3 regions of the Paenibacillus sp. FSL R5-0912 genome follow, and region 2 is predicted to be linked to each of the others. Evidence: riboswitches for the same ligand, from Rfam matches in the RefSeq annotation. Region 2 holds a riboswitch; each other region holds the start of a gene.

What was found. A riboswitch is a leader RNA that binds a small molecule or an ion and turns the genes downstream of it on or off. The one in region 2 is predicted to bind cyclic di-AMP.
Region 1: it holds a riboswitch for cyclic di-AMP, as region 2 does, so the genes downstream of both, R50912_RS33500 (alpha/beta fold hydrolase) here and R50912_RS17750 (APC family permease) in region 2, are expected to answer to the same signal.
Region 3: it holds a riboswitch for cyclic di-AMP, as region 2 does, so the genes downstream of both, R50912_RS00140 (resuscitation-promoting factor) here and R50912_RS17750 (APC family permease) in region 2, are expected to answer to the same signal.

The regions. Positions count from the first base shown of each region.
Region 1 covers NZ_CP009282.1:5,565,148-5,575,590, reverse strand. The annotation lists gene R50912_RS23675 (Na+/H+ antiporter subunit A) at 1-1,974, shown strand, start outside; gene R50912_RS23670 (Na(+)/H(+) antiporter subunit C) at 1,962-2,294, shown strand; gene R50912_RS23665 (Na+/H+ antiporter subunit D) at 2,291-3,766, shown strand; gene R50912_RS23660 (Na+/H+ antiporter subunit E) at 3,772-4,254, shown strand; gene R50912_RS23655 (Na(+)/H(+) antiporter subunit F1) at 4,254-4,547, shown strand; gene mnhG (monovalent cation/H(+) antiporter subunit G) at 4,537-4,896, shown strand; cyclic di-AMP (ydaO/yuaA leader) riboswitch at 4,895-5,028, shown strand; gene R50912_RS33500 (alpha/beta fold hydrolase) at 5,036-5,851, shown strand; gene R50912_RS23640 (cation:proton antiporter) at 5,960-7,192, shown strand; gene R50912_RS23635 (arsinothricin resistance N-acetyltransferase ArsN1 family A) at 7,271-7,765, opposite strand; gene R50912_RS23630 (arsenite methyltransferase) at 7,788-8,594, opposite strand; gene R50912_RS23625 (MarR family winged helix-turn-helix transcriptional regulator) at 8,655-9,104, opposite strand; gene R50912_RS23620 (arsenate reductase ArsC) at 9,262-9,687, shown strand; gene R50912_RS23615 (ArsR/SmtB family transcription factor) at 9,800-10,123, shown strand; gene R50912_RS23610 (ArsR/SmtB family transcription factor) at 10,207-10,443, shown strand, end outside.
Region 2 covers NZ_CP009282.1:4,226,292-4,236,734, reverse strand. The annotation lists gene R50912_RS17765 (ATP-binding protein) at 1-1,222, shown strand, start outside; gene R50912_RS17760 (DsbA family protein) at 1,316-2,071, shown strand; gene R50912_RS17755 (disulfide oxidoreductase) at 2,068-2,502, shown strand; cyclic di-AMP (ydaO/yuaA leader) riboswitch at 2,729-2,888, shown strand; gene R50912_RS17750 (APC family permease) at 3,017-4,834, shown strand; gene R50912_RS17745 (iron-hydroxamate ABC transporter substrate-binding protein) at 5,033-6,055, shown strand; gene R50912_RS17740 (FecCD family ABC transporter permease) at 6,274-7,332, shown strand; gene R50912_RS17735 (FecCD family ABC transporter permease) at 7,344-8,366, shown strand; gene R50912_RS17730 (ABC transporter ATP-binding protein) at 8,425-9,231, shown strand; gene R50912_RS17725 ((2Fe-2S)-binding protein) at 9,273-10,082, shown strand; gene murB (UDP-N-acetylmuramate dehydrogenase) at 10,256-10,443, shown strand, end outside.
Region 3 covers NZ_CP009282.1:28,530-38,972, forward strand. The annotation lists gene R50912_RS00130 (HD domain-containing protein) at 1-391, shown strand, start outside; gene R50912_RS00135 (TatD family hydrolase) at 445-1,215, shown strand; cyclic di-AMP (ydaO/yuaA leader) riboswitch at 1,414-1,643, shown strand; gene R50912_RS00140 (resuscitation-promoting factor) at 1,931-3,091, shown strand; gene rnmV (ribonuclease M5) at 3,252-3,803, shown strand; gene rsmA (16S rRNA (adenine(1518)-N(6)/adenine(1519)-N(6))-dimethyltransferase RsmA) at 3,800-4,684, shown strand; gene yabG (sporulation peptidase YabG) at 4,758-5,657, shown strand; gene veg (biofilm formation stimulator Veg) at 5,983-6,258, shown strand; gene R50912_RS00165 (small, acid-soluble spore protein, alpha/beta type) at 6,384-6,560, shown strand; gene ispE (4-(cytidine 5'-diphospho)-2-C-methyl-D-erythritol kinase) at 6,736-7,590, shown strand; gene purR (pur operon repressor) at 7,761-8,588, shown strand; gene spoVG (septation regulator SpoVG) at 8,798-9,085, shown strand; gene glmU (bifunctional UDP-N-acetylglucosamine diphosphorylase/glucosamine-1-phosphate N-acetyltransferase GlmU) at 9,344-10,443, shown strand, end outside.

The sequences.
Region 1 (10,443 bases), 1.3 Mb from region 2:
GCCTTACTGGCGTACTCCACGATCAGCCAACTCGGCTTGATCATGTCTTTGCTGGGACTCGGGTCGGCGGCAGCCTTCTTTACCGGCACGGGGGATGCAGTGTTTTATACGATGGCTACTACAGCAGCGCTCTTTCATCTCATTAATCATGCTGTATTTAAAGGCAGTCTGTTTATGGTTGTGGGCATTATTGACCACGAGACGGGTACCCGCGATCTGCGCAAGCTTGGAGGGCTCATGTCTCTCATGCCGGTCACCTTCTCTGTCGCATTGATCGGGGCGTTCTCCATGGCTGGATTGCCGCCATTCAGCGGATTCCTAAGTAAAGAAATGTTCTTCACCTCTGTGCTCAATATCCGGGAGTTTGACATCCTGAGCTCAGGATACTGGATGCAGCTCTTTCCGGTAATTGCCTGGATTGCCAGTGTGTTTACCTTTGTATATAGCATGATCTTTGTCTTCAAGACCTTCCGCGGCAAGCTGAGGGAAGACAAACTGGATAAAGTTCCGCATGAAGCTCCACTGGGTCTCTTGCTGTCACCGGTGATTCTAATTTCACTTGCTGTAGTGTTTGCTTTCTTCCCTGACCTGGTCTCTGCTACGCTGATTGAACCGGCAATGTCTTCCATCCATACGGGATTACTCGCACCGGAAGAAGCCTTTGAGGTATCTATTCATTTCTGGCATGGCTGGACACCGGAAATCTTCATGACCCTCGGCGTTATAGCAGCAGGTACGCTGTTATTTAGAATCTATACCCGGCTGCGGGTACTGGACCGCGAAGCAAGCGGACGCAATACGCTGAACCGTATCTATGACTTCTCGCTAAGACTGCTCGAGAATGGTTCAAGACGTTTGACCGATGCTTATATGACAGGTTCCAATCGCCATTACCTGCTCTATATCTTCAGCTTTTTCATCATTTCGTTACTCACAGTTCTGCTGCGGCAGCCAGGCATAAGCTTCGGCATGGAGCAGTATGCCTCATTGTCTTTTTATGAAACGGCTGTTGTAGCAGCAATGCTGCTGGCTGCCTTTGCGGTTCCATTTGCCAAGTCACGTGTCAACGCGATTCTATTCACCGGTGGTGTAGGGTATATGGTGACGCTGCTTTTCGTTCTTTTCCGGGCACCGGATCTTGCACTCACCCAAATGATTATAGAGACCGTATCGGTCATTCTGTTCCTTCTTTGTTTCCGGTATTTACCGAAGCTGAAGAAGCAGAGGGAGCCGCTGCGCTTTAAGCTGCCTAATCTGATCATTGCGCTTGGAGCCGGTATTACAATGACGTTGATCGCTCTGGCGGCTATGGGTACCAGTCCTTTTGAACCTATCTCCGAGTTTTTCCTGAAAGAAAGCTACAACCTGGCTGGCGGCAAGAATGTTGTCAACGTCATCCTGGTAGATTTCCGCGGGTTTGATACCTTGTTTGAAATCATGGTGCTTGGCATCGCCTCACTGGCCATTTATGGTCTGATTCATTTGAGAATGGAGGAGGAGTTGCCGCCGCTCCAGCCCGCCAAGAAGGGGACGTTACCGCTGCGCAGCAATGACGTGATTCTGCAGACGATGTCTAAGGGGATTGTCCTCATTATTCTGATATTCTCCCTGTATTTGTTCTTTGCCGGACATAATCATCCGGGGGGAGGCTTTATCGGGGCATTGATGACTTCTGCTGCGCTGATCCTCATTACAATCGCATTTGGAATGGATCAGGTACGCAAGGTACTCCCTGTGAATTACCGGCTGCTTACAGCTTCCGGACTCCTGCTGGCGATTCTAACAGCGTCAGGCTCATTCCTGTTTGATGCTCCTTTTCTAAGTCATGCTTTCGGCCATTTTCATCTGCCTGTGCTTGGTGATACGGAGCTGGCGACTGCCGTCCTGTTTGACCTTGGCGTATACCTGGCCGTAGTCGGTGTGACGATGAACATCATTTTATCGATCGGAGGGGAAAAGAAATGGAACTCCTAATGGCGGTGGCGGTCGGCATTCTCTTCACGATCGGTGTATACCTGATTCTGTCCAAAAGCCTGCTGCGCATTGTGCTGGGAACCTCCCTGCTGACGCATGGTGTCCATCTGCTGCTGCTCACAATGGCCGGGCTCAAAAAGGGTGCGGCCCCTGTGCTGGGCAAAGCGGATACTTATGTTGATCCGCTGCCGCAGGCATTGATTCTAACCTCCATAGTAATCAGCTTTGGGGTTACCGCCTTCTACTTCGTACTCGCGTACCGGTCTTACCAGACGCTGGGTACTGACGAAATGGACAGCATTAAGGAGGACAACGAATGAGCAATCTATTGGTACTCCCGATTCTCATTCCGCTGACTACGGCTGTCATCCTGATTTTTCTCAAAGAGAAGATCCGGCTTCAGCGCGTGATTAGTGCGCTCAGCGGTCTGCTGAACATTCTGGTTGCAGTGCTGCTGGTTTCACGTGTCCACTCTGAGGGCATACAGACCTTGCAGATGGGGGGCTGGGCTCCTCCGTACGGCATTGTATTTGTAGGTGATATGTTTGCTGTGTTGCTGGTAATGATGGCTTCGATCGTCAGTTTTGCGATTCTGTTGTATTCTTTCGGCAGCATCGGAGAGAAGCGGGAGAGGTTCTATTATTATACGTTCTTTCAGTTTTTGCTGGTCGGGGTATACGGCTCGTTTCTTACCGGGGATATTTTCAACCTGTTTGTCTTCTTTGAGGTTATGCTGATTTCTTCTTATGCGCTTATCTCACTCGGAGGGACCAAACTTCAGCTAAGAGAAACGTCGAAATATCTGCTCATTAATATCGTATCCTCGACACTGTTTGTAGCAGCGGTAGCTTATCTCTATGCAGCAGTAGGAACACTCAACATGGCACACCTGTCCCAGCGTATCGCTGAAGCGGGACAAGGCGGTGTGCTTAATGTGATTGCTGTTTTGTTCTTGATTGTATTTTCCCTAAAGGCAGGGCTGTTCCTGTTCTTCTGGCTTCCAGGGTCATACAGTGCGCCTCCGCCGGCTGTCAGAGCATTATTCGGTGCTCTACTGACCAAAGTTGGACTCTATGCAATCATCCGCACCTTCACGCTGCTGTTTGTTAACGATCCCGGCTTCACCCATGCCTGGATTGCCTGGATGGCTGCTGCTACCATGATCCTCGGTAGCCTGGGGGCAGTCGCGTATAAGGATATCCCGCGGATTCTGAATTATAACGTCATTATCAGCGTTGGGTTTGTAGCCTTTGGACTTGCTGTTGGGACAGCAGATTCATTGAATGGGGCGGTCTTCTATCTGCTGCACGATATGCTGGCCAAGGGACTCATGTTTATTCTGGGCGGGATAATTATATCCGCAGCTGGAACTGACCGGCTAGGCAGTATGGGCGGGATGATTAAAAAGTATCCGTTCATCGGCTGGATGTTCTTTACTCTTGCGCTTGCCCTGACAGGTATTCCGCCGCTGAGCGGGTTTGCCGGCAAAATCCTGATCATCCGCGGAGCTCTGGCTGAGGGAATGCTGACGTTGTCCTTAATTGGACTAGGATCGAGCTTACTGGTGCTGTATTCCCTGATGAAGGTGTTCAGGCTGGCATTCTGGGGAAATGAACCTGTGAAAGAGCTGCCTAAAGTGAGCTTGAAGGCTGCATCGGCTGTTGCCGCCGGACTCCTGCTGCTTGTGATTGCAATGGGGGTTGGTGCCGAGTCCGTGTATACTTATGTATCGCAGGCTGGAGAGGTATTGGCTTCACCTGCGCTATACATTGAAGCCATAATGAAGGAGTAGAGAAGATGGCCCTACAATTCCTGTTAAATCTGTTGATTGCCTTTCTGTGGATGGCGATAAATAACAATGGCTCTGGTTCAAGCTTCATCGTAGGCTATGTGCTCGGTATTATATTATTGCTGATTTTGACGAAATCCCTGGCCCGGACCCGGCCATTCTATCTCATACGTATATGGGCTATACTGAAGCTTCTGCTGATCTTTGCCCGTGAACTTACGGTCTCGAATTTCGTGGTCATCGGCCATATCATCCGTCCGAAGCTGGCTATACGTCCCGGCATCTTTGCTTATGAGACTGCCTTGACCTCGGCTTGGGAGGTTACGCTGTTATCGTGCCTGATCTGTCTGACACCGGGAACCCTGACCCTTGATGTTTCGAAGGATGGCAAGACGCTGTACATTCATGCTATTGATATTAAAGATGCAGAGCTGTTGGTCACGCAGATTAGAGGCACTTTCGAACAGGCAATTATGGAGGTGACCCGGTAATGATCCAAGTTATACTAACTGTGGCCATGATCATTCTGGCGCTGGCGATGCTGGCATGCCTGTTCCGTCTCCTGAAAGGGCCAACCCGTTCAGACAGGGTTACCGCACTCGATACGATAGGCATTCATATACTCGCTATGATCACCGTTTTCTGTATGCTGCTGGATACCCAGGATTTTCTAGAAGTCATTCTGGTTATCGGTATTCTTACGTTTATTGGAACAACGGCACTGGCCAGATATATTGAACGGGGAGCCGTTATAGAAGATGGAGGGAACCCGAATGACAGGTGAACTGATTAGCTCCATTATTGTGGTAATTGGTGCAGTCTTCTGCGGTTTAAGTGCCTTCGGCTTAGTCCGGCTGCCTGATGTGTACCTGCGTTCACATGCGGCTACCAAAAGTGCAACCTTCGGGGTACTGTGCTTGCTGACAGGAGGCTTCCTGTACTTTTGGTTTAAAGACGGAACGGTTAATGTCAAGCTGCTGCTGGCGATTGTTTTTGTATTCATCACTTCACCGGTGGCAGGCCATTTAAATGGCCGGGCAGCCTACCGTTCCGGAGTCCCCTTGTGGAAGGGGAGCATACAGGATGATCTGAAGGTCCTGGGGGAAGAAAGTCAGGAAACGTCTGCAAAATAATACTTAATCGCTGAATTCCTTATAGGAAGCGGGGGAACCAGGTTATATGGGGTGAATCTCGGATAAACGAGTAGGGCTACTTTCAGGGCCCGAATCCGGCAGCTAACCCCGCAAGCGTTCATGAGAGGATGCATTGGTTATGCCGCATATTGAAGTGAATGGAACGTCGCTGTATTACGAGATGTCGGGCAGCGGTCTGCCCATTGTTTTTATTCATGATTATTCGACCTCCCATCATCTGTTTGACCCGCAAGCGGATTATTTCAGCAAGCGTGCGAAAGTGGTCGTATTCGATTTAAGAGGGAACGGACAATCGGGGAAAATGGATGTGGAGATTAGCCGGATCGTAGACACACAATGTGAAGATTTGAAGCTGTTGTTGGACGCTTTGGCTGTAGAGAGGGCTGTTATCGTAGCTTGTTCCAGTGGTGCTGTGCTCGCCCAGAAATTCGCCTATCTGTACCCTGAGCGGGTGATTAATATGGTATTGGTGGACAGCTATTTCCAGGGAGAATACACAGCTAGAGGCGGGAAAGTGAAAGGAATCTTCGAGGTCTGCGCATGGGCCGCCCATTATCTTCCTGCCGAAATGTTTATCCGTTCTTTACGCATCACCTACAATAAATGGCTCTCAGCTTATCATATTCTCAGGAAAGAGCTTGTGCATGAACGGACCACTGAATTAATTATGCAGCGGCTGGCACTTAGACAAACGGACAGCTACGGATTCGCGTTACGGCTGCAGGTTCCTGTTCTTGTTGTATCCGGGAATCAGAATGAATGGGCATTGGAGCAGGTGAAAAGAACAGCCGGCAAGTATCCGTCTGCCCGCCTAGCGATCCTTGAAGATGCCATGTATCCGAGTCACTTGTGTCAACCCCAGCTCTTCAACCGTATATTGCTGGATTATCTTAGGGAACAGCATAGTTTTCAGCGGGCGGCGGCCGGCAAGTAGGAGGGAGATAGATGATTATTGCCAGCTGATTTGCTAATAATAGAATAGATGTGGATACTGATTCGCTGAAGAAATCTTTCCTCTAAAAAACAATATATGGGGTGTTATATGAATCAGTTTGATGATGTATTTATTCAGATATTAATTCTGCTTGCCATATCCATGGGAGTCATTGCAGTTGCCAAAAAAATGAATCAGCCCTATTCCATCGCGCTTGTAGTGGTGGGGCTGCTGCTGGGGTTTGTGCATATTCCTATTTTGGTGGAAGCAGAGGCTTTCATCACCCAGTCGCATGTCTTTCAGGCGATCATCATCTCATTATTCTTACCGATTCTCTTGGGGGATGCCACCTTAAAGCTTCCTTTCTCCCATCTTCGGGAGCAACATAAGCCGGTGCTGGCTTTGGCTTTTGGAGGAACCTTGTTGTCATTTCTCATCATCGGCTTGGCTGTGTATTGGGGGCTGGGCCTTCCGCTTATTGTTTCCTTCACCTTTGCTGCGCTGATGAGTGCGACAGACCCCATTAGTGTGATTTCGATTTTTAAATCTTTGGGTGTCCCGAAGAATATTGTTACTATTATAGAAGGAGAATCTCTTTTTAATGATGGGATTGCTGTAGTGCTGTTTCAAATCTCTTCGGTGTACCTGCTGTCTTATATGGAAATGGGCTGGGTAGGGGTTGGCAGCGGAATTCTGCTGTTCCTAAAATTTTCTTTAGGCGGTATCCTTATCGGAGCGATAATGGGATATTTGTTCTCGCAATTAATTCGTCTTTATGATGATTTCCCATTGGAGATCGGATTCTCCATGCTGCTGTTTTTTGGAAGCTATTTTATCGCGGAGCACTTTCATGTATCCGGAGTTATTGCTGTCGCGGTAAGCGGGCTGATCTTTGGAAATTACGGTTCGCGGATAGGTATGTCAGAGACCACGAAGGTAAATATCAATTCATTTTGGGATGTCATCACCCTGGTGGCTAACTCATTGATCTTCCTGATGATTGGACTTGAGATTAGAAATATTGATTTTACTGATAAATGGCTGCTTATTGTCGCTTCGATTCTTATCGTACTGGCAGGACGGACCATTGCGTTGTATGCCAGTCTCAGGTTTCTGAAGAATTTTCCGGCCTCCTGGAAGATTGTTTTGAATTGGGGCGGATTAAAGGGAAGTCTCTCCATTGCACTCGCATTGAGTCTGCCGGCATCATTTGAAGGCAGGGAGAATATCCTGGTCTTAACCTTCAGTATTGTCTTGTTCTCCCTGCTGGTTCAAGGGTTGACCATCAAGCCGCTGGTAAAGAAACTGGATTTGACCCAGGATAATGTAATGGAGAAGTGAAAAATGCTCATATCTATTATGTTTCTGCCATTGGAGTGATCGATAAGTTGGTTATTAAACACCGGGAGAACGGTACAATTAAAGCAGTTTCTCCATAATCATCACGTCAATAAACTCTCCATTCAGAATCCCCTGCTTCTCAAATACACCAACCTGCCGATAACCCATTTTCTTGTATAGCCCTTGACCGCTTTGGTTGAACGGAAAAGTAAAGAGAACAATTTTATAAAAGCTGTTTTCCTTGGCTATCTTGTGTAAGGACTCTAGGAGAAAACTACCCACACCCTGCCCACGAAAGCTGCGGTCAATGTAAACGGAGAGGTCAGCGACTCCATGATAGGCACAGCGGTGCGAATAAGGATTTAGGGAGGCCCAGCCAATGACTTCACCCTCTAGTTCAGCGACCACAACACTAAAGCGGCCTTGGTGATCGTTGAACCATGCCTTCATATAGGAGGAGTCTTTCGTCTCCGTTTCGAGCGTAGCGATCCGGTCCTCGATCCCCTGGTTGTAGATACGAAGGATGCTTTCCGTATCCTTTGAAGTGGCCTGACGAACAGTTAATGTAGTGATCATATGAACAGCCTCCAAATGCTTACTTTCTCGCTTTAATTACAGCAGATACAATGAATTGGTCAACGTTCGCACCGGGAACCCAATCTTTGATGAATGCTCTGGATTCATCTTTGGGCTCAATGCTAATCTCAGAGAAGCCGCTTTCCCGAAGCATCTGCTCTACATCAGCGATGGAAGAGGCTCCGGAGATACAACCAGAATATAGTTCGCCCAGGTCATTTTTGATCTCAGGGGGAAGCTCAGCTGTAGTTACAATATCAGAGATCGCCAGACGCCCGCCAGGCTGAAGGGCACGATAGGCCTCACGGAATACTTGCTGTTTGTCTGGTGAGAGGTTAATCACGCAGTTAGAGATAATCACGTTTATTGAATTGTCAGCGACGGGGAGATGTTCAATTTCGCCCAATCTGAATTCCGTGTTGTTGAATTTTCCTTTAATGGCATTATCTCTTGCGCGGCTGATCATTTCAGGTGTCATATCCACACCGATAACATGGCCTTGCTCACCTACCTGCCGGGAAGCGAGGAAACAATCGAATCCACCACCGCTCCCAAGGTCCAGAACATGTTCACCCGCCTGCAGTTCAGCAATAGCCTGAGGGTTACCGCATCCAAGGCCTAAATTTGCGCCTTCAGGAGCTGCAGACAGATCCTCGCTGGAATAACCCAGCTTAGCGGATATGGCATCAAAATCAGATGGGGAGTCACAGCAGCTGCTGTCAGCAGGTCCGCAGCAGGAAGAGGCAGCTTCGACCTTTTTTACAGCGATTGTCTGATAGCGCCCCCGTACATTCTGGCGGATCTGGTCATTAGTAAGTTTGTTCATGATTAAACACTCCTTGTATAGTGGAATAACTTGCAAATTGCAAATATAAGACTAGAGAAATCACCCTTTTACAGGTGCGCAGCAATTGCTGGATTTCCCCATGGCTTCATTGAAAAGCTTAATGGATCGTAGTAATGTTTCTACTTCAAATTCGCTCATGTGTGAGAAGGCTTCATTCAGGTATTCATTCATTTGTTGATCAATCGTTGTAGCCACCATTTTCCCTTCGGGAGTAAGCGACAGGTTATAGACTCTTCGATCCGCAGGGTCAGGTGTCTTCTTAACTAAATTCATTTTCACCAAAGACTGGACTTGTCTGCTAAAGGTAGTAATATCTGTCCCGAGTGTTTCGGCGACCTGTTGCATAGAGGGATTGTGGCTTCGATCAATTTCATACAATAGATGGCTTTGGGTCGCAGAAAGATCACATCCGCCTACGCTGCAGCAATCCTTATTGAGTAGTCCCAAACGCCTGCTCATGATTTGGAGTAATTCTCGTGGAGTTTCCATTGTTTTCACCTCATGTATTAGTTATAACTCAGATACTTGCAAATTGCAAGTTAAATATCATCTGATTGGAAGTTTTACATTACGGAAACAAAAAGAATGACTTGAATATAAACATTCAATTATATAATGAACTATAAATAGAAAGGGGCCTGAGAAAATGGAACAACCCATTCGTCTGTATTTCCTCTGTATCCAGAATCGTTGCCGCAGTCAAATTGCCGAGGCTTTTGCCAGACATTATGGCGGTGAGCATGTGATCGCTGAAAGTGCAGGACTTGAATCCGGAGAGATTCATCCCTATACGGTCAAAGTCATGAAAGAAGTAGGGATTGATATTTCAGGCAACAGCTCCAAAACGATTGATATGACAACATTTATGCAATCGAAAGTCATTATTAAATTATGTGAACAAGTTAATGAAAAATGCCCGATTGTTCCTTTTGCCATCAAGAATGTACAATGGGATATTACGGATCCATTAACCCATGAGGGCCGTCTGGAAGATGTGAGGGCTGCACGTGACCACATCCAGCTGCGGGTGCTTCAGTTACTAAAGGAAATGAATGTCCCTGTTAACGAATAAGGCTTTCTTGCCAAACTACTTTCGCCTTTCTTGATTTTAAACGAAATGAACTTTAATATATGATTATATATTTATGTATCATTTGGTTTGTACTCTGGAGAGGACTGTGCCTATGTTCAATAGTGAAATGGCAGAGAAGCTGAAATTATTGGGTGACAAAACCAGGCTAACGATACTTGGATTGCTTAAAGATAAAGAATGGTGTGTATGTGATTTAGTCGAAATCTTAAATATGTCTCAACCTGGTGTGAGCCAGCACTTGAGGAAATTAAAGGCACAGGGACTAGTGAAGGAGACGAAACGCGCTCAATGGGTATACTATTCCTTGAATATTGAAGAGGGTTCCTTTATTCAACCCGTTCTAAGTGCATTGCCTGACACCCAAACGCTACTGTCCTTGTTAAAAGGGGAGTACACGGAATGTGCTTGTGATTAAGGATTGAACAGAAGGGAATCATATTCTCACTTGATTATATAAGCGTATAGTTATATAATGATGTGGTGAAAGGGGGGCTGAAGATGAGTTTTGATCTGGATGAGCTGGATGAAGTATCACAGACGTTGAAGCTACTGGGGGATAAAACTAGGCTGACGATGATGAAGCTTCTGGAGAAGCAGGAGTGCTGTGTATGCGAGCTTGTTGATATTTTCAAGACTAGTCAGCCATCTGTGAGCCAGCACTTGCGGAAGCTCAAGGATGCGGGGCTGGTCAAGGAGAACCGGAAAGGCCAGTGGATTTTTTACTCGGTGAATCCA
Region 2 (10,443 bases):
GATTGTGCTTGGCCTGCTCTATAGGGACCGGCAGCATGTACTCCGCTTTGCAGCGTTTAATGAGCAGCGTTATATGGCCTTGTTCGAGCATAGCCCGGATATGGTGCTATGTATTGATCCGGCCCTTAAGAAGATCATCAGTGCTAATCCTTCCCTGCGGTATACCACGGGATACGGAAGAGAAGAACTGGGGGAATTCAAGAACATCCTGTACAGTGCCAGGGATGAAGCCGCAGTCAAGGAAGCTGTGCGCAATGCCTCCCAAGGGAAGTCCTCCAAGCTGGAGCTGAAGGTAATCACCAGGGACGGCCAGCAGATGATCTGCAGCGTAACGGTGTTTCCATTGCTTCACAATAAGCAACAGCTGGTCTATATCGTTGCCGAGGATGTCACTGCCCTGATGCAGTACCAGCATGAACTGATTCAAGCCCGGGACGCGGCAGAGAGTGCAGCCAGGATGAAAAGCGAATTTATGGCGACAATGAGCCATGAAATCCGTACGCCATTGAACGGAATTATCGGCATCAATCAGCTGCTGGCCGAAGAGATCAGCAAGCCCGAGCATCTGGAGCTGCTGAAGCTGCAGAGTACCAGCAGCCAGGCGTTGCTCCATGTAATGAGTGATGTTCTCGATATTTCCCGCCTGGAAGCAGAGGGTCTCGTGTTGAACCAGGAGCCGTTTCAGCTGAATGTGCTGCTGCAGGAGTGTATGGATCTGTTCGAAGTGATCACCAGAGACAAGCAACTGTCGTTTGTGCTGTCTGTAGAAGAGGGGCTTCCCGGCAAGTTCGTAGGAGACATTGCAAGGATCCGTCAGATCCTGGTTAACTTAATCGGCAATGCGGTGAAATTCACTCCTTCGGGAGCGGTTACAGTTACTGTTGAGTCCTGCGGCCTGGAGGGAGCGTCTGAGACGCTGCAATTCAAAGTGCATGATACGGGCATTGGCATTCCGCCGGATAAGCTGCAGCTGCTGTTCCAATCCTTTTCCCAGGTGGATGCTTCCCACACGCGTAAATATCCGGGTACCGGTCTGGGATTGGCCATTTGCAAGAAGCTGGTGGAGCTTATGCAGGGAGAAATATGGGCGGAACCGGCGCCGGGCGGCGGGACCCAGTTCTTTTTCAGAATTGTGCTACAGTCGCTGGATTTATCGCCGGAGCTGATTTACAACCAAGAAAATGAAGACAGCGGAGTGCCTGCGACTACCAAAGCCGTATAATGTAGAGTTTGCCAAGGAGAGAACTTTAATTATATAATTTTAAAGTAACTTATCTTTTATCACGAAAGTCCTATGGACAGAAAGGAACTCTCTTTGAGCAAACCGAAAAAGAACAATGTCGCGCTTCCCCAGATGAGCAAGCAGGAGAAACGCCGGGCAGAGCAGGAGCAGCAGAAGCAGAAAACGAGAATCCTGATCGTGAGTACAGTGGCGTTAGTCGTTATTATTTTTGTGGGATTATTCATGCTGGCCTCGAAGGACGGCTCAACCACAGGATCTGCTGCGGCTCCCGTTGACTTCAATTACAGTGAAATGGCACGGCTGGGCAAAGAAGATGCTCCAGTCAAAATCGTTGAATTCGGCGATTACAAATGTCCGGCTTGCGCCCAGTTCACCGGGGTGATTAAACCGCAAATCGTTCAGGAGTATGTCAATCAGGATAAAGCAGCCTTTTACTTCGTCAACCTGGCCTTTATTGGTACAGATTCGAGAACAGCTTCACTAGCGGCACTGTCCGTATATCATCAGAATGAAGAGGCTTTCTGGAAATTCTTCGATGCCATCTATGCTAACCAGGGTGAAGAAAAGGTGGAGTGGGCAACACCGGACTTCCTGGTAAGTCTGGCACAGCAATTAGAACTGCCCATTGACTTCGACCTGCTGCGTAAGGATATTGAAGACAAGACCTATGAAAGCGAACTGGAGAGAGATATCCAGGTTGGCACAGACACCGGTGTAACCAACACGCCATCACTGTTTGTGAATGGAGTCAAGGTGAATGAACCTTTTAATATGGAGGAAATTGATGCTCAAATCAAGGTAGCTGCGGAAGCTGTGGCTGCACAATGAATAAATTCTCTGCATTCTGCCGCCGGAATTGTCTCTACTTGGCCTGGTTCGTCTCGGTTGTTGCTGTAGCAGGCAGTCTGTATCTCAGTGAAGTGCTGAAATATGAGCCCTGCAAGCTATGCTGGTTTCAGCGGATATTTATGTACCCGCAGCTTATTTTGCTCGGAATCGCCACTTACCGGGGGGATAAGCGCATTATCCCTTATGTGCTGCCCTTAAGTTTGATTGGCGGAAGCATTTCGATCTATCATTACGCAGAGCAGAAAATTCCGGCACTTAGCAAGGTGCTTCCATGTACAATCGGTGTCCCGTGCAACACGGATTATCTGAATTATTTCGGATTCATCACCATCCCGCTGCTGGCACTCATTGCGTTCGCATTAATCACAATTCTGCTATGGACAGGGCGTAAAGAGGATGCAGGTGAGTAAGAAGCCGTCAGGCAGAATGAAGAGTAACTATTTCCCTTAAATTGAGTGTAAATTATTAAGCAGAAATGCTGTAAAATCACGCGATAAAGTGATAATGAAAGAGAATGAAAGATCAAGACATACCGGATCATGGATTTGGTTGTTTTGGTTGTTTTTCATTCTTTTTTCATTTGTTTCAACGCTTTACGGAAGAGTCATTGTAGATTAATATTAGTCCTTGTGAGAAGTTGAATATGCGCTGAATTTTCCGGAAGGAAAAACGGGGGAACCAAACTTGGCCGAGTGCCAACGGGGTGAATCGGAAGCGGGTCAGCAGACTCGAAAACCGTAGGGCTACCACAGCCCGAATCCGCCAGCTAACCTCGTAAGCAATAGTGGGATAATGACCATGCACTCAAGGCATGCGGATCATTTCCGTATGCCTATTTCTGTGCCTGCATTTATGAAATCCACTTATGAAAACAGCGCGCGGTACTGCCGTTTCAACTTAACAAAGAGAGGAAATGTTACTACAATGGTAAGCAAGGTAAAACGACTATTGATCGGGCGTCCGATGAAGTCGAACGAACTCGATCATGAAAAGTTATCCAAGGTGAAAGCACTGGCTGTCCTGTCTTCTGATGCGCTCTCGTCTGTAGCCTACGGAACAGAACAAATCTTAATTGTACTCGTGGCCGCAGGCTTCACAGCTATCTGGTACTCATTGCCAATTGCATTAGCCGTATTGGGCCTGCTGGTCATCTTAATCCTGTCTTATCGGCAGACCATTTTTGCTTATCCGCAGGGCGGAGGCGCCTATATTGTCGCCAAAACTAATCTCGGGGTTCATACCGGCTTGCTTGCCGGAGGCTCTTTGCTGGTGGATTATATTTTAACGGTGGCGGTAAGCGCCTCGGCGGGAACGGATGCGATCACATCAGCGTTCCCGGGTCTTCATAATCATAGTGTACTTATAGCGGTTACTGTCATTCTGCTCTTAACGATTGTCAATCTGCGGGGGGTTACTGAATCAGCTTCATTCATAGCCATTCCGGTATATCTGTTCGTCGTCTCCATCTTTGTGCTGATTATCGCGGGAGTCTTCAAGTATGCAACCGGCGGTGCTCATGCCCAGGTTCCTGAGATCGGCTCGGCGGTATCGAATGTCAGTATGTTCCTTCTGCTTAAGGCCTTCAGCTCCGGCTGTTCGGCACTGACCGGGGTAGAAGCTGTATCTAATGCGATCCCTAACTTCAAAGCACCGGCTGAGAAAAATGCGGCTAAAACACTGGTGCTTATGGGTCTGATTCTCGGGGCTATGTTCACGGGGATTACGCTTTTGGCTTATTGGTACGGTATCATGCCGAACGAGAAAGCAACGGTTGTGTCGCAGATTACCGAGTCTACCTTTGGCCGCGGCGGTTTGTACTTCTTCATCCAAGGCATCACCGCAGTAATCTTGTTCCTGGCGGCGAATACAGCGTATTCGGCATTCCCGCTGCTGGCATTCATGTTCGCCAAAGACAAATATTTACCCCACGCCTTCATGGTACGCGGAGACCGGCTGGGATTCTCCAACGGCATTATTTTCCTCGGCGTAATGTCGGCTGTGCTTGTAGCCGCTTTTCACGGTAATACCGAAGGGTTGATTCCATTATACGCCGTTGGGGTATTCATTCCGTTTACCCTTTCACAGCTTGGCATGATGGTCCAGTGGTACAGAACCAAGCCTAAGGGCTGGCAGAGCAAATTCGCAGTGAATACAGTAGGCATGCTCACAACCTTGACCATTACGCTCATCTTCATTATTACTAAATTCTCGAGTGTATGGATGGCCTTCATCTTCCTGCCGCTTGTAATCATCGTGTTCCACCGGATTCACCGCCATTATATGAATATTGCCGATCAGCTGCGCATTTGTCCGGCTACGGATAAACCTTGCATTAAAGGAAGCACAGTGGTTGTACCTGTTGCCGGTGTCACCCGCGCGGTACTGCATTCAATCAGCTATGCGAAGTCATTGACTGAGAATGTGGTGGCTGTATATGTCGGATTCGATGAAGAAGAGATTCACAAAATGGAACAGAAGTGGGAAGAGTGGAACCCTGGGGTTCGCCTGATTGTACTCCGCTCGCGTTACCGCAGCATCATCCGCCCGCTGGTGAAATTCATCGATACGGTGGAGTGGAAAACCGCTTCAACAGACCATATTACTGTACTCATTCCGCAATTTGTTACGAAGCATTGGTGGCAGGCGATTCTGCATAATCAGACCAGCTTGTTCATCCGCTCTTATCTGATGAATCAGAAGGATATCGTTATAGCAACTGTGCCGTATCATTTGCACAAATAGACATACCCTTTATATGTATAACGGTTGTTTCCGCAGGTTGCGGGAGCAGCCGTTTTTTGTTATGCGCAGTGTGAGTGTACATGGAACCAGATAATTTAGTTGACAGAGAGAATGAGAATCAATATCATCAGTTTATGTGAGGCGAAGGCCACAATCACCTTTGACCAATAATGAATGTATATACAGGAGGGGTATTATATGTTTTCGTTCAACCTGCAAAGATCAACAAGCATGAAGCTGGCTATGGCCGGACTCATGACCACGACGTTGTTACTATCCGCATGCGGGAATAACAATGCAGTCAATAACGGAGGAGCGGCAACTACGGCACCTGCAACAACTGCAGAAGCTACAACTGCACCGGAAGAAACGACAGCCCCAGCGGTAGACCAAACAGTAACGGATGCCATGGGACATAAAGTCACTATCCCTGCGAACCCGCAGCGTGTGCTTGCTTCTTATCTGGAAGACTATCTGGTCGCACTCGGCGTGACTCCGGTTGCCCAATGGTCCGTGACAAACGGCACTCAGGATTACCTCGCAGCTGAGCTTAAGGATGTTCCAACCATCAGCTATGACCTTCCACTCGAAGCCGTAACTAGTTTTGCACCGGACTTCCACATCGTACAATCGGAAGGCACAGTCCAGAACGGTCTGTATGATCAGTTGAACAAAATCGCACCTACGTATGTACTCGGCGATGAAATCAGTAAAGACTGGCGCAAATCGCTGCTCCAGATCGGTGAGCTACTGAACAAAACGCCGGAAGCTGAAGCAGCCATTGCTGCCTATGATCAAAAAGCGGCGGAAGCCAAAACAAAAATCTCTGCTGCGATCGGCGATGAGTCTGTTGCCATCCTCTGGCTGGTATCCAAGAACTTCTATATAGTAGATGAAACCCGCAGCAGCGGGGCAGTCCTGTATGGTGACCTTGGCCTGAAGCTTCCGAATCTGGTTACCGAAATTCCTGCAGAGTCCAGAGCAACGTGGAATCCCATTTCACTTGAGAAATTGTCTGAGCTGACTGCAGATCATATCATCCTTGTGAACAGTGACGGGGCGGATGCTGCTGAAGTTACGGATGGCGCGATCTGGAAGGGGATTCCGGCTGTTAAGGCGGGGAATGTTCATGAGTTTGGCAGATCAACCAGCTGGCTGTACAGCGGTCCTATAGCTAACTCCAAAACAATTGATGATGCTCTGAGCAGTCTTGTAAAATAAGCAGCGTTCAAATGCCGGTAATCAGCTTTTGCCGGTAGAGAGTGTGCAGGTCCTTGTATCCCCGGATACGATGATCTGCACCTTTTTTAAATGGAGCGATAGATGAGGGCGTCCAGTATAGATTACGCGTTATCTGCTTGTACAATATTCATATATTTGCGATAATGAGAATGATAATCAATTAGAAGCAAGTAATAATCCTGTTAAGGAGACGGCTTATGGTTTCATCCACACGTTCTAACCTCAATCCTTCTACGGCTGCAGAGGATAAACCCATCAAGTCGCGGCCGGTGGCTGCAGCTACGATCCTGCTGCTCGGAATAGCCGCCATCGTCTTCGGGCTGATGCTGTCTGTATCGGTAGGAGCGGCAGATATCCGGCTGGCTACTGTATGGGAAGCTGTCTTCCGTTTCAATCCGGAGCTGGGACAGCATCAGGTCATCCGGGAGCTGCGGATCCCCCGCGCTTTGGCCGGAGCGCTGGTGGGTGCATGTTTTGCTGTTGCCGGCGCGATCATGCAGGGGATGACCCGGAATCCGCTGGCGGATTCGGGGCTGCTGGGACTTAACGCCGGAGCCGGTGTTGGCCTGGCATTGGCTTTCGCCTTTGCCCCTTCGCTGTCTTTCATGTATATCATGATCTACTGCTTCATTGGAGCAGCTGTGGCATCGCTCTTAGTCTTCGGCATCGGTTCGCTGTCCCATAGCGGGCTGACACCGCTACGCCTGACCTTAGCGGGTGCTGCGGTCAGTGCCATGCTGCTGGCGCTCAGCCAAGGCATCGCCATTCTGTATCACCTCTCCCAGGATATCGCGTTCTGGATGGCAGGAGGGATTGGCGGAGCCAACTGGACACAGCTCAAGATTATGTCCCCCTGGGTTGCATGTGCGCTTATCGGGTCGCTGGTGCTCTCGCGTTCCATCACGCTGTTAAGCCTGGGAAGGGATGTTGCCGCAGGACTGGGGCAGCGCACACGGCTGGTACAGACCGCAGGGATGATCATTGTGGTCATTCTTGCCGGAGCGGCAGTCTCGACGGTGGGGCCGATTGCTTTTGTCGGATTAATGATTCCGCATATTACCCGTTATCTGGTGGGGGTGGATTACCGCTGGATCATTCCTTGCTCGGCAGTACTCGGGAGCGTGCTGATCCTCTTTGCCGATATCGCTGCGAGAATGATTAATGCGCCTTATGAAACACCAATAGGTGCCCTGATTGCAGTAATCGGCGTACCGTTCTTCATCTATCTGGCCAGCAAGCGCAAGGGGGAGCTGTAATGAACAGGACCATGTCTGTACCCTCAGCGAAATCGCGCCGCACCAGAGAAGCCGGTATTCTAATGCTGCTTGCTGTACTTATCATCATTATTTTTATTGTCAGTATGAATACCGGCTTCATGCGCTTATCACCATTTGATGTTCTACATACTCTGCTCGGTGAAGGAACCAAACAGCAGAACCTGATTCTGTTTGATTTTCGGCTGCCGCGTATAGTGATCTCATTGCTCATCGGGGCGGGATTCGCAGTATCAGGATCTATTCTGCAAGGCCTGTCGCGCAATGCTCTTGCCGAACCTTCAACTCTAGGTATTAACGCCGGAGCAGGATTTGCAGTGCTGATCTTCATTTCATTTGTCCCGGCAACCACGGCGGGGCCCATCTTTGTTCTTCCGCTGCTGGCGCTGGCAGGTGCCGCGCTTACGGCCACACTGATCTATTTTCTCTCCTACCGGAGAGCCGACGGACTCTCGCCGACACGCCTGATCCTGATCGGTATTGCCGTAGGTGCCGGCATTTACGCTTTTCAGCTGATCCTGTCGTTGAGACTGGACCCGCAGAATTATCAGTTCGTAGCCATCTGGCTGGCCGGTAAAATCTGGGGCGGAGACTGGCGATTCGTGCTGGCACTGCTCCCCTGGATATTGATTCTGCTGCCGTTCGCGTTCTACAAAGCTCGGGTGCTTAACGTACTGAACCTAGGGGATGAAACCTCCAAGGGACTTGGGCTGCCGCTGGAGCGGGAACGTCTGCTGCTCTTGGCTGCTGCAGTGGCTCTCGCAGGCGCCTGCGTTTCGGTCAGCGGAGGCATCGGCTTTGTCGGACTGATTGCACCGCATCTCGCCCGCAGACTTGTAGGCCCGCGTCATCAGATCATGCTGCCTGCAGCCGCTTTGATAGGCGCGCTGCTGCTGCTCACCGCAGACACTATCGGGCGCTGGATTCTGCAGCCAACAGAGATACCTACAGGTATCGTGGTGGCAATCATCGGCGCCCCGTACTTTTTATATCTTTTGGCAAAATCTAAGGCTTAACATAGGCATTCATAAGCGAAGTTATCATGAAAAATTAAAATTCTGAGGAGTGAGTATCATGTCGGAACGTTTGAATACAGAACAGCTGAGTATCGGATACGCAGAGGCGCTGATTGTGAAGGGGCTGAACCTGTCACTTCCGACAGGGAAGATTACAGCGCTGGTTGGTGCGAACGGCTCAGGTAAATCAACTATTCTGAAGACGATGGCGCGCATCATGAAGCCGAAGAGCGGCAGTGTCATGCTCGACGGCAAATCCATTCATAACCTGTCCACCAAAGAGGTGGCCAAGCAGCTGGCGATTCTGCCGCAGAATCCTACTGCGCCTGACGGTCTGACTGTATCTGAGCTTGTGGGTTACGGCCGCTACCCGCATCAGAAGGGCTTCGGCACCATGACGCCTGAAGACCGCAGCATCATTGCTAATGCAATCGAAGTTACCGGTATGACAGAATTCCATGACCGCCCGATTGACCGGCTCTCCGGCGGACAGCGTCAGCGGGCCTGGATTGCCATGGCTTTGGCGCAGCAGACAGATATTCTGTTCCTTGATGAACCGACGACATTCCTGGATATGGCCCATCAGCTGGAGGTGCTCCAGCTGCTGCAGAAGCTGAATGAAGAAGAAGGCCGGACGATTATCATGGTGGTACATGATTTGAACCATGCTTCCCGTTATGCACAGCATATGGTAGCGATCAAATCCGGTAATGTGATCAGTGAAGGGGCGCCGGTTGACGTAATGACACCGGTAGTTCTACGCGAGGTATTCGGCATTGAAGCCGATATTGTGCCTGATCCGCGTACCGGAGTGCCGCTGTGCCTTCCTTACGAGCTGGCCGCGTACAAGGCAGCTGGACTATAAGCGCGAGCTGTGCGGACTAGTGAGCGGAAAGGGGCAGTGCAATGAACGAACAATTGATTCAGGAATTCACCACCAAGTTTGACCTGCATCCTGCGGTGCCGGAGGGGGCTCTGCACTCCTTCGCTGCGGCTGAACTGGTGCATGAGCAGGGTATGAGGGCATTTGTAGACACTTACGGGCCGTTAATGAAAGCGTTGGACGATAAAGCAGTTGCGGCATATTTCGGCGGCTATATGTCCAATCTGGCGCTTGCGGTTCAGTATTCAGTCACAGGATTCTCCTTCGTTCCTGGGCTCAGCCTAGCGAATCTGGGGATTCATCTCATTCCGGCAGACGGATATTGCCGGATTGCCTTCTCCCTTCACGTGTGGAAGACCGAGCAGGCTCCTGAGGAACAGCAGAGCAGGGACGCGTGGCGAAATGATGTGTTTGCCCGCTTTTATCAAGAGACTGCCGGGCCTCTGGTACGCTGTATTTCACAGGTGAGCGGTTTATCACTTGGTGAGGTCTGGGGACAGATGCCGTCCAAATTCAATTATTATGTGGAGTCCTTTGCAGCCGGAATTACTGATCCTGCGGTGCTTAAGCAGATTGAAGCAGATTACAGCTATCTGAAAGATGAACTGCCTGCTGAAGTATTCCAGATGCCCCGGAATCCGTTTCATGTGAAGGTACGGAGAATTGAATCGATCGCTGACCCGGAGCAGACTGTACAGATGCGCAACCGCTGCTGTATGTATTACCGGACAGAAGGCGGCCGTCTATGTTATACCTGCCCCCGGATGAAAGAAGAGGAACGTGCAGCGAGAAGGGAAGAATTCCGCTCAGAGCGTGCTGCGGCCGGGAGTTAGGTTATAATCGGGAATGATGAAACATAATAATGCTGTATGCAGCTTCCAAACAGGCTCCTGTCATTGACAAGGGAGCCTGTTCGTTGTTAAAGTTGTGGTTGCCGCGATGCACAGACAGTTGAGGCAGGCAGACGATCACGATCATCATTTCCATAGAGTTAGGAGCATGAAGTATGAATATAGACAACATATATAAAGACCTGCAGCAGCTGGTCACCGCAGGCTCGCTGAAGCATCATGAGAGTCTTAAGCATCTGGTGTATACCCGCATGGGCGGGGAAGCGGATATTTGGGCTGCTCCGGCAACCTACGATGAAATTCAGAGAATATATACATATGCGCAGGATCATAATATTCCGCT
Region 3 (10,443 bases), 3.5 Mb from region 2:
GAAAGATGAAATTTTAAGCGACTTGTGCAGCCGTTTTATTCATCGTAAACTGTATAAATATGTGGAGATGGAGCATCTGGATACAGAGACGATTGACGAAATCCGCCGCAGCTTTGCGGGTGCCGGACTGCGAGCGGATTATGATCTGGAAATCGATTTTCCGACAGACCTTCCTTATGATGTATTTCGTCCAGGGGATGCTTTTGACAGTAAACAGATTCTGCTTCTTGACCGTCATGATAAGCTGCGGGAGATCTCTGAGGTATCAGATATTGTACGCTCGATCAGCGGGATTCACCGAGGCAGATACCATCTCTATTTCCCGCAGGACAGGCTGCAGAAAGCCCTTCCACGGCTGCCGTCCTCCATTGCAGATATTTTTGCAAAATAACCTAAAATACTTGTAATTCTTCATAGAAATCAAGGCGGAAAGGATGTAATATAATGCAGTTATTCGACACACATACCCATCTGGATGCTCCGCAATTCGACGAGGACCGCGAGGAGGTAATCGCCCGGGCGCTGGAGTCCGGAGTCAGTAAAATGATCAATATTGGCTTCAACCGGGAGACGATACCGACAACGATGGAGCTCGCAGAGAAATATGATTATATTTATGCAGCGGTGGGCTGGCATCCCCAGGATGCATTCAGTATGAAGGAGGGCGACCTCGAATGGATCGCTTCGCTTTGCAGCCATCCCAAGGTAGTGGCCATCGGCGAAATCGGACTTGACTATTATTGGGACACCTCTCCTAAGGATGTACAGCATGAGGTATTCCGCAAGCAAATCGGCCTGGCGCGTGAACTGAAGATGCCCATCTGTATCCATAACCGCGATGCCCACGAGGATGTAATCCGGATTCTGCGGGAGGAAAAAGCGGGTGAGGTTGGAGGGGTGATGCATTCGTTCTCCGGCAGCTGGGAAAGCGCCAAAATGTGTCTGGATCTCGGCTTCCATTTGTCCTTCGGGGGACCGATTACGTTTAAGAATGCCAGGGTGCCCAAAGAGGTGCTCGCCCAGACTCCGCTGGACCGGCTACTGATCGAAACGGACTCCCCATATTTGACTCCGCACCCCTTCCGCGGCAAGCGGAATGAGACCGCACACGTAAGACTTGTAGCGGAGGCAGCTGCGGCAATAAAAGGGATTGATTTACAGGAATTGGCTGAAATTACGTATGCGAACGCACTGGAACGATTTGGGATTGTCTGAAAACGGGAGAAAAAGCGGTGAAAAATGAAGTATAGCCGATATATTAAACTTTTATAGTCCAAAAACGGCTGAATATTACAATATTTTAATCATTTTTTTACGTAAACGTGGTTGAATCGTCCTTTACAACATGCATCAAAACAGGATATCATCTTTTCAGTGCAGTGAGCTGTTGTTACTGTGACAGTCACTATTTCATGGATCGTCTCGCTGAGTCTCCGTATGGAGAACGGGGGAACCAATAAATGCCCTGCCGCATGCCCGTACATAGAGTACAACACAGAATTGCCGCAGAATTTATTTGATTTCTTCACGTGGTCTTTGGGGTGAATTTGAGGGCAACCGCCGTGAGCGGGTGACCTGAGATAGGGCGTCTCTCTTATGCCCGAACCCGACAGCTAACCCCGTAAGCGCAAGTAAGAGAGGAAACCTCGTGCATAAACATTCCCGCGTATTCGACACCGGAGAAGCCACGAAAGAGTCCTCTGTGAACTCTTTTTTGGGCTTTTTTTGTTATGAATAATGCGGATGTTCCCGGCATACTGTTATACAACAGATATCCGGAGTAGCTATGCCGAGCAGGCGATCCATGAGCAGGAAACGCTGGAGCAATGCGGGCGTATCCTGTTGCAATCTCAAACCTAGTTTCGTCAGAAATGATGCAGTCACCATGATATAACTTGGACGACGGGGCTATGTAAGGAGGATGGAGAGAGTGGGCGTATTCCAACCAGAGGTATCCCATGATTCGCAATCATCCAGCAGGTCTTTCGCATTACGGCTGAAGCAAGTGAATCCTCGCGTACTTTCACTTGCAGGTGTGATATCAATTGTTATCGGACTGTTAATTCTGCTGTACGTACACGGTCAGAGCAATAAAGAAATAATTTTAGTTATAGACGGACAGGTGCAGACACTGGAAACGCGGGAAACGCTGCTCAGTGATGTGCTGGCAAAGGAACAAATTTCGCTGCAGCCGTATGATAAGCTATCTATTGGCCTTAGTGATGAAATACAAGACGGCGACCGTGTCGTAATCACCCGTGTGCAGAAGCTTTTGCTTACTGCAGACGGTGCAACCAAGACCCTATACACCACCGAGGATTCGCTCGGAGATGCCATTACCAAGCTGGGTTACAGCCTGGAGGGCAATGATAAGATTTTCCCTTCGCTTGATACCGCAGTCACACCCGACATGGAAGTCAAGATTGTCCGTATTACCAAGCAGACCGTACAGCGGACAGTAAACTTGCCTTTTAAGGTCATCAAAACCGCAGACCCCTCTCTGTATAAGGGAGACGTAAGAGTTGCACAGGCAGGCAAGCCGGGCGCGATCATCCAGCATATCGAGAAGATATATCAGGATGGGGAGCTAGTCTCCATGAATATGGTCGGCAAGGAAGTTCAGACGGTAACCAAAGACAAGGTTATTGCCGTCGGCACCAAAGCGGTTCCGAAGCCTGTTGTAGCTGCTGCAACTACATCCAAAGCAACAACAACCTCCAAATTATCCAAAGTCAGCGCGAAGAGCAACAACGTCACGAGCAAGGCAGGCGTAGATTTTGAATACAAAAAAATGATCAAAAACGTATCTATGACGGCGTATTCCTCGGAAGAACCGGGAATTGGAACACGTACCGCCTCCGGCACACGCGTAACGGAAGGCCGCACTATTGCAGTGGATCCGAATGTAATACCAATTGGCTGGTGGGTGTACATTGAGGGATTAGGGTTTCGCCGAGCAGAGGATACCGGCGGTGCCATCAAAGGCAACAAGGTGGATGTTTACTACGATTCACTAAGCCATGCCCGTAATTTCGGCCGGAAGTCGCGGACCATCTATGTGATTGGACCTGTGAAGCCGGAGCTTAACTAAGCGCCAAGTCTTTTGCAAATTAGCGGTTTATAAGATATAGTGGGGGTAGCACTTACGGAATTTAGAGAGCTACCGCTCATCACTTATACATTCTTTAGCCAAAAAGAAGAGGAGCGAATCCTCTTCTTTTTGCGTTTTAGAGTAGGGGAGTAAATTATTTATGATTAAAGAATTAATTGTCGTCGAAGGTAAAAGCGATACCGTAGCCGTTAAGCGGGCCGTAGAAGCGGATACGATTGAAACAGGCGGATCCGCAGTGGACCGCAAGGTCATTGCGAAGATTACATTAGCCATGGAGCGCAGAGGGGTTATCATCCTCACGGATCCCGATCATGCCGGAGAACGGATTCGTAAAATTGTCTCCTCCAAGGTGCCCGGATGCAAGCATGCGTTCATTCCGGAGAAGGACGCTACCCGCAAAGGGGATATAGGTGTGGAGAATGCTTCGCCTGAGGCCATCCGCCATGCGCTGGAGCATGTTCACACGTCTTTTGAGGGGGCGCCGGCTGTAATCGGGCTGGATGATCTTATGGCCGCAGGCATGATGGTACACGCACAGGCAGCAGAGCGAAGAATGCAGCTTGGCAATCTGCTCGGTATCGGTTATTGCAACGGCAAGCAGCTGTACAAGCGTCTGGCGATGTTCGGTATTACACGCGAAGAGTTCGCGCGCGCGCTCGCCCAAATTGATCAGGGAGGCATTACTTCATGAGCGAAACTCTGAATATCTCATCACCAACCAGAACCAAAGCAATAATACAGCGGTACGGGTTTTCGTTCAAAAAAAGCCTGGGCCAGAACTTCTTGATCGACCAGAATATTCTGGACAAAATTGTCGATGCTGCAGGCCTGGATACTGCCGCAGGCGCACTGGAGATTGGCCCGGGTATCGGAGCCCTGACGGAAAGGCTGGCGATGACAGCGGGAGCAGTCACAGCGGTGGAGATTGACCGCAGACTGATTCCGATCCTAAGGGATGTCCTCTCACCCTATCCCCATGTAAAGATCCGCAATGATGATGTACTGAAGGTCAATATGCAGGAGCTGTTTGCCGAGGATTTCGCCGGTGTGGACCGGGTCAGTGTAGTGGCCAACCTCCCGTATTATGTAACGACCCCTATTCTCATGAAGCTGCTGGAAGAGAAGCTGCCGCTTGATAACATCGTCGTTATGATCCAGAAGGAAGTTGCAGAACGTATGGCGGCTTCTCCGGGCGGTAAAGAGTACGGAAGCCTCAGCATTGCCGTCCAGTATTACAGCGAGCCTGAACTGGTCTGCATGGTACCCCGCACGGTGTTTATTCCGCAGCCGAATGTGGAGTCAGCCGTCATCCGGCTGAAGGTCAGAGAGCGCCCGCCGGTTGAAGTAGCTGATGAGAAGCATTTCTTTGATGTCGTCCAGGCATCCTTCACCCAGCGGCGCAAGACAATTGCCAATAACCTGAAGGCCCGCTTCTTCCCTGAAGAAGGACGTGAACGTCTGGAGGCTCTGCTGGCGGAAGCAGGGATTGAGCCCTCCCGCCGTGGTGAGACGCTTAGCCTGGAGGAATATGCGCGTCTCAGTGCTGTCCTGCTGGCAGCAGGAATTGCTTAATCAATAGAAAACGCGCTGTGTGATGAACCATCCGGGACCTTTGCCCATAACATGGGGTAGAGGTGGTGTTGAAATGAATTTAGGAGACTTGGTCGTTCGTAAATCTTATGGCGGCGATGTGACCTTCCGGGTGGATAATATATTTCAGAATCGGGCCGTCATCAAGGGGACTGAATTCCGTCTGCTGGCGGATTCTCCGCTGGACGATTTGGTGCAGGTGCCGCCTACCCGGATTACCGAGCGGGGGCAGCAGGCACAGATCAAAGCTATAGAATCCCTAAGCTGGCTGCGCAAGAACCGCCAGGAGCAGAGCCAGCGCAGCGGAGAGAGTGTGTCCGGGACATGGACCCAATCTCCGAAGGAAGCTGCTTATTTTGAAGTGCCGGGTAAGGTGCTCCATCTGGACGGCGACGCGCTTTACCTGAAGAAAAGCCTGAGTCTGTATGAGCAGTTGCGCATACCCGCCGAAGGGCATCACATTCATGAGTCCAAAATGGCGGAGACCTTATACCGGCTGCTGCCCCGTGTGCGCCCGGATATTGTGGTGATTACCGGTCATGACGGAGTACTTAAGCAACAGCAGGCTTATGATCTCTACAGCTTGAGCAGCTACAAAAATTCACAGAATTTTGTTGCGGCCATCCAGGTGGCCCGGGAGTATGAGCGGAATTTCGATGCTCTGACGATTGTTGCAGGGGCCTGCCAATCGCATTTCGAGGCGCTGCTGGGCACAGGGGCGAATTTTGCCAGCTCACCGGGAAGAATACTCATTCATGCCCTGGACCCCGTCTATATTGCGGCCAAGGCTTCGTTCACTTCGATCCGCGATACGGTCAATTTGAGCGATGTATTGAACCATACCATTAGTGGCAACCAGGGAATGGGCGGAATTGAGACCCGCGGGAGCTTCCGTATCGGGATGCCCCGGCTGCAAAATCTTGCTACCCTGAAGGTGGCGCCTTCGGTGATGTAGTGGCAGATATAGAGAAGGAAGGATAAGCGATCCGGCTTATCCTTCCTTTTTTCGTGGAAATATAAGAATTTATATGTTTCACACGATAACTTATCCTTCTATTTCTCGCTGAAACAACACCGTCCCTTAAAAGGACGGCAAAGCCGTTTCTACTTGGCAGATTTGCGTTCAGCATTACCGCTAACAAGGAGCTTAAGCCGGGACTTCGTGATGCTAAAAAAATTCCGTTGACAACTTTTTTGGCATCATCTATAATTATTTATTTGATTTGACAATGATTGTGAAAAGTTGTATAATGGACAAGGAAAGAGGTGGTCGTCAGGCAATGGCTAATAACGCGCTGTTGGAAATCAAACGCAGTCTCGAAGCTCACGTCGGTCATAAGATCACGTTGCGGGCTAACGGTGGTCGTCGCAAAACCGTTGAACGTACCGGTGTCCTGGAAGAAACGTACCCTTCTGTATTTATTGTCAAACTGGATCAGGAGCAGCAAACCTTTAAGCGAGTCTCCTATAGCTATGCCGATATACTTACTGAATCTGTGGAAATCACAGTTACCGAAGACGATGGGCAGATGCGGATTATGTATATTAAAGCTTAGCGTCACGGACAGTCTCCCTGCAGGGGGGCTGTTTTTTGTTTTTCCGCTGCATGACCTGTGTCCCTTGGCCGCATACTACATAAGCAGTAGCTCATCATCCAATAGCATAAAGGGAGGAATCCGTAATGAGCCGCAGAAGACGGGGCATGATGTCGGAGGAACTGAAGACAGAGCTGGCCAAGGAGCTTGGATTTTATGAAACGGTAGAGCAGGAAGGCTGGGGCGGGATTCGGGCAGTTGATGCCGGGAACATGGTCAAGAGAGCCATTCAGCTTGCTGAACAGGCAGCACGGAAATCGTAACGCCGTAAGCTGGGGTCTGCAGTTGTAACCTTGGTATCGCCTGCCGGCGGTACCTTTTTCCAAATACAGGGGTCCGTAGAAGCTTGCTCAACTTTTGTTAATGGACTTCACTGCCAGTTTCTCATATAATATGTTAAGTTGTTTTTACGGGAAAAGCTGAGGGTGGGTGAACGCCTTGAAAATGTATGAGAAAGCGCCGGCCAAGATTAATTTGATGCTGGATGTGCTGAATAAACGCGCTGACGGATTTCATGAAGTGGAAATGATTATGACTATGGTCGATCTGGCCGACCGTCTGGAGCTCTCCGAGCTGAAGCGTGATTCCATTATTATCTCTAGCCAGGCCGGGTATATTCCGCTGGATGAGAAGAATCTGGCCTTCCAGGCCGCAAGACTGATTAAAGACCGCTATAACGTGAGAAGCGGTGTACATATTCACCTGGACAAAAGAATTCCGGTCGCTGCCGGCCTCGCCGGCGGCAGCAGTGACGCCGCGGCTACGCTGCGCGGCCTGAACCGGCTCTGGCGCCTCGGGATCCCGGCGCAGGAGCTGCAGGAACTGGGTGCCGAGCTGGGCTCGGACGTCCCGTTCTGCGTCACAGGAGGCACTGCCCTCGCTACGGGCAGGGGAGAACGGCTGACGCAAATAGCGAGTCCGCCGCAATGCTGGGTCGTCCTGGCCAAGCCGCCGATTAATGTATCGACGGCTGAGGTGTACGGACGCGTACGCGCGAATAACATCGCGGTTCATCCGTCCGCACTCCGGATGCAGCAGGCGATTGAGGCCGGCGATTTCGCGGCGGTCTGCGCGGGCCTGGGCAATGTGCTGGAGGATGTGACCCTGAAGCTGCACCCGGAGGTACAGCAGCTCAAAGAAGCGATGGTGAAGCTGGGAGCAGACGGGGTACTGATGTCCGGCAGCGGACCGACAGTGTTCGGCCTGGTGTCGAAGCAGTCCAAGGTGGCGAGAATCTATAACGGACTTCGCGGATTCTGCAAGGAAGTCTATGCCGTGCGTTCGCTGAGCTGATCCAGAAGGCACACAGAAACGGTTAGCGCTGCCCTGGCGGCTTAGCCGTTTCTTCTTGAGCCGAAGCGCAAGCCTTCTTCTGAAGGACGGTATAACCGTTTTCGCTTGTGTAAATCCGTACAAAAATGATATTATTCATAATAATATTCGGTTTTGGCGAGGAGCATTCCGTGAAGAAACTTAAACGAAGCCAGCGATTGGTTGATATGACCCAATTTTTACTTGAGAAGCCGCATGATCTGCTGCCGCTCTCGACCTTCGCAGAGCGGTACGGTGCAGCGAAGTCATCGGTCAGTGAAGATCTGGCTATTATAAAAGAGGTATTTGAAGGCGAAGGCATGGGCGAACTGCAAACCCTTGCGGGTGCTGCAGGCGGAGTCAGGTATATTCCGCGGATGCCGATGGACATGGCACTTGCTTTCGTGAACCGGCTGTGCGGACAGCTGGAGCAGAGTGACCGGATTCTGCCCGGCGGTTATTTGTACATGTCCGATCTGCTGGGACTGCCGTCCCTGATGGAGCAAGCCGGTAAGATTATTGCTACGGCTTTTTACGGAGTAGAGATTGATGTCGTGATGACAGTGGAGACCAAGGGGATTCCGCTCGCTTATGCGACGGCTGCACAGCTTGGGCTGCCTGTAGTACTGGTGCGCCGCGACCATCAAGTGACCGAGGGTTCGGCGGTAAGCATTAACTACGTCTCGGGTTCGCACAAGAGTATACATACGATGTCGCTGTCCAGACGGGCATTGCGTGAGAAATCACGGGTGCTGATCGTGGATGACTTCATGAAGGCGGGCGGTACCGTACGCGGGATGGTTGATCTGCTGGGCGAGTTCAATGCCGAGGTCGCCGGTGTAGGCGTACTTGTAGAATCCGGAGCGGTGGAGAAGGAAGAACGCCTGCTGCATGATTACGTATCGCTCGTAAAGCTGACGGAGGTAGATTCCAAGGTACGGCGCATTTCCGCGTATCCCGGCAATTATTTCTCCTCCTGAGTGAGCTGGATTTCCAAAGTTAAAAACCCGGGCATAATGTCGAAACCGTGAGGAATCTTAAGATAACAGCACGAAATGTGTCGAAATCAAAGGTTCTGCGAAAATAATCTTCTTTATCAGGCATTTTATGGAATGAAAAAGAAGGAATTCGCTTTGCTGTGTGGAATTATACACCAAGTCTCTGATGGAAAAAGGTGGTGAACACACACATGCAAATTACGGATGTCAGACTCCGCCGCGTCAACTCTGAGGGGAGAATGAAAGCAATCGCATCCATTACAATCGATAACGAGTTTGTTGTTCATGACATACGCGTCATCGATGGTAATAACGGGATGTTCGTTGCAATGCCCAGCAAGCGTACACCTGACGGTGAATTCCGCGATATCGCTCACCCGATTTCTTCGGGAACGCGCGAAAAGATTCAATCTGCGGTTCTGGCCGAGTACGAACGCGCCGCTACGGAAGAAGAAGAAGTCATTGAAGAGGGAGCTTAAGCTGTGAAGCGCTGACTCTCAAGGATTGCTGCCCTCCCGGGCGGCGTAAAGCCATGCCGTTTTTTAAGATAAGACTTTTTTATGTTTCGGGGTCCCCGCAAAAGTACCTGGGTCAGCCTCGAAGCCAAAGCCCCACTTTGTGGGGGGATTTTATTGGGGTTCGAAGAAAAGGGAACCATGCCTTCATGGTTCTCTTTTCTTTTTGCCCGGAATGAGATATATTCAGTAGTGAGTTCAAGAAGTAGGAGGTTGGCATTCTTGAAAAGAATGGCTGTTGTACTTGCTGCAGGCCAAGGCAAGCGTATGAAATCTAAATTATACAAAGTGCTGCACCCCGTCTGTGGCAAACCGATGGTAGGGCACGTGCTTGATACAGTAAAGGCGACCGGATGCGAGCGTACAGTAGTCGTCGTAGGCCACGGCGCTGAGAAAGTTAAAGCTTATGTAGGCGACAATGCCGAATATGTGCTGCAGGATATCCAGCTTGGAACCGGGCATGCCGTCAAACAAGCCAAAGATCTGCTTGGCGGTGAAGAAGGAACTACGATCGTGATCTGCGGGGATACACCGCTGGTAATGACCGAGACACTGGAAGGGCTGATGGCGCTGCATGAAGCACAGAAAGCTGCCGCAACCGTCCTCACTGCTGTTATGGAGCAGCCTGCCGGATATGGCCGGATCATCCGGGGCGAAGACGGCGGAGTGCAGAGGATTGTAGAACAGAAGGACTGCACAGAGAGCGAAGCCGCTGTCAGCGAAATCAATACAGGCACTTATTGTTTTGATAACGTTAAGCTATTTGCCGCTCTGGAGAAGGTTACCAATACCAATAACCAGCAGGAATATTATTTGACTGATGTTATCGGTATACTCCGGGCACAGGGAGATATCGTTCTTGGATATCAGGCCCATGATGCTGCAGAGTCTATTGGTGTGAATGACCGCCTGGCGTTGTCCGAAGCGGAAGGCTATATGCGTGAGCGTATCAACCGCGGGCATATGCTGAACGGTGTAACTTTAATCGACCCTGCCTCTACCTATATTGGAGCAGATGTTGTCATTGGAGCAGACACTGTGCTGTATCCGGGCACTGTGCTCAAAGGCAAGACGGTAATCGGCGAAGATTGTGTGATCGGACCAGCGAGCGAAATTGAAGACTGCGTGATTATGGACGGTGCTGTAGTGAAGCATTCCGTACTGAATCAGGCTGAGGTCGGCGCACGGGCTTCCGTTGGGCCTTTTGCGTATTTGCGTCCGGGTGCCGTGCTTGGCGAAGAGGTCAAGATCGGCGATTTCGTGGAGATCAAGAATGCTACAATCGGTCACGGCTCCAAAGTGTCCCATTTAAGCTATGTCGG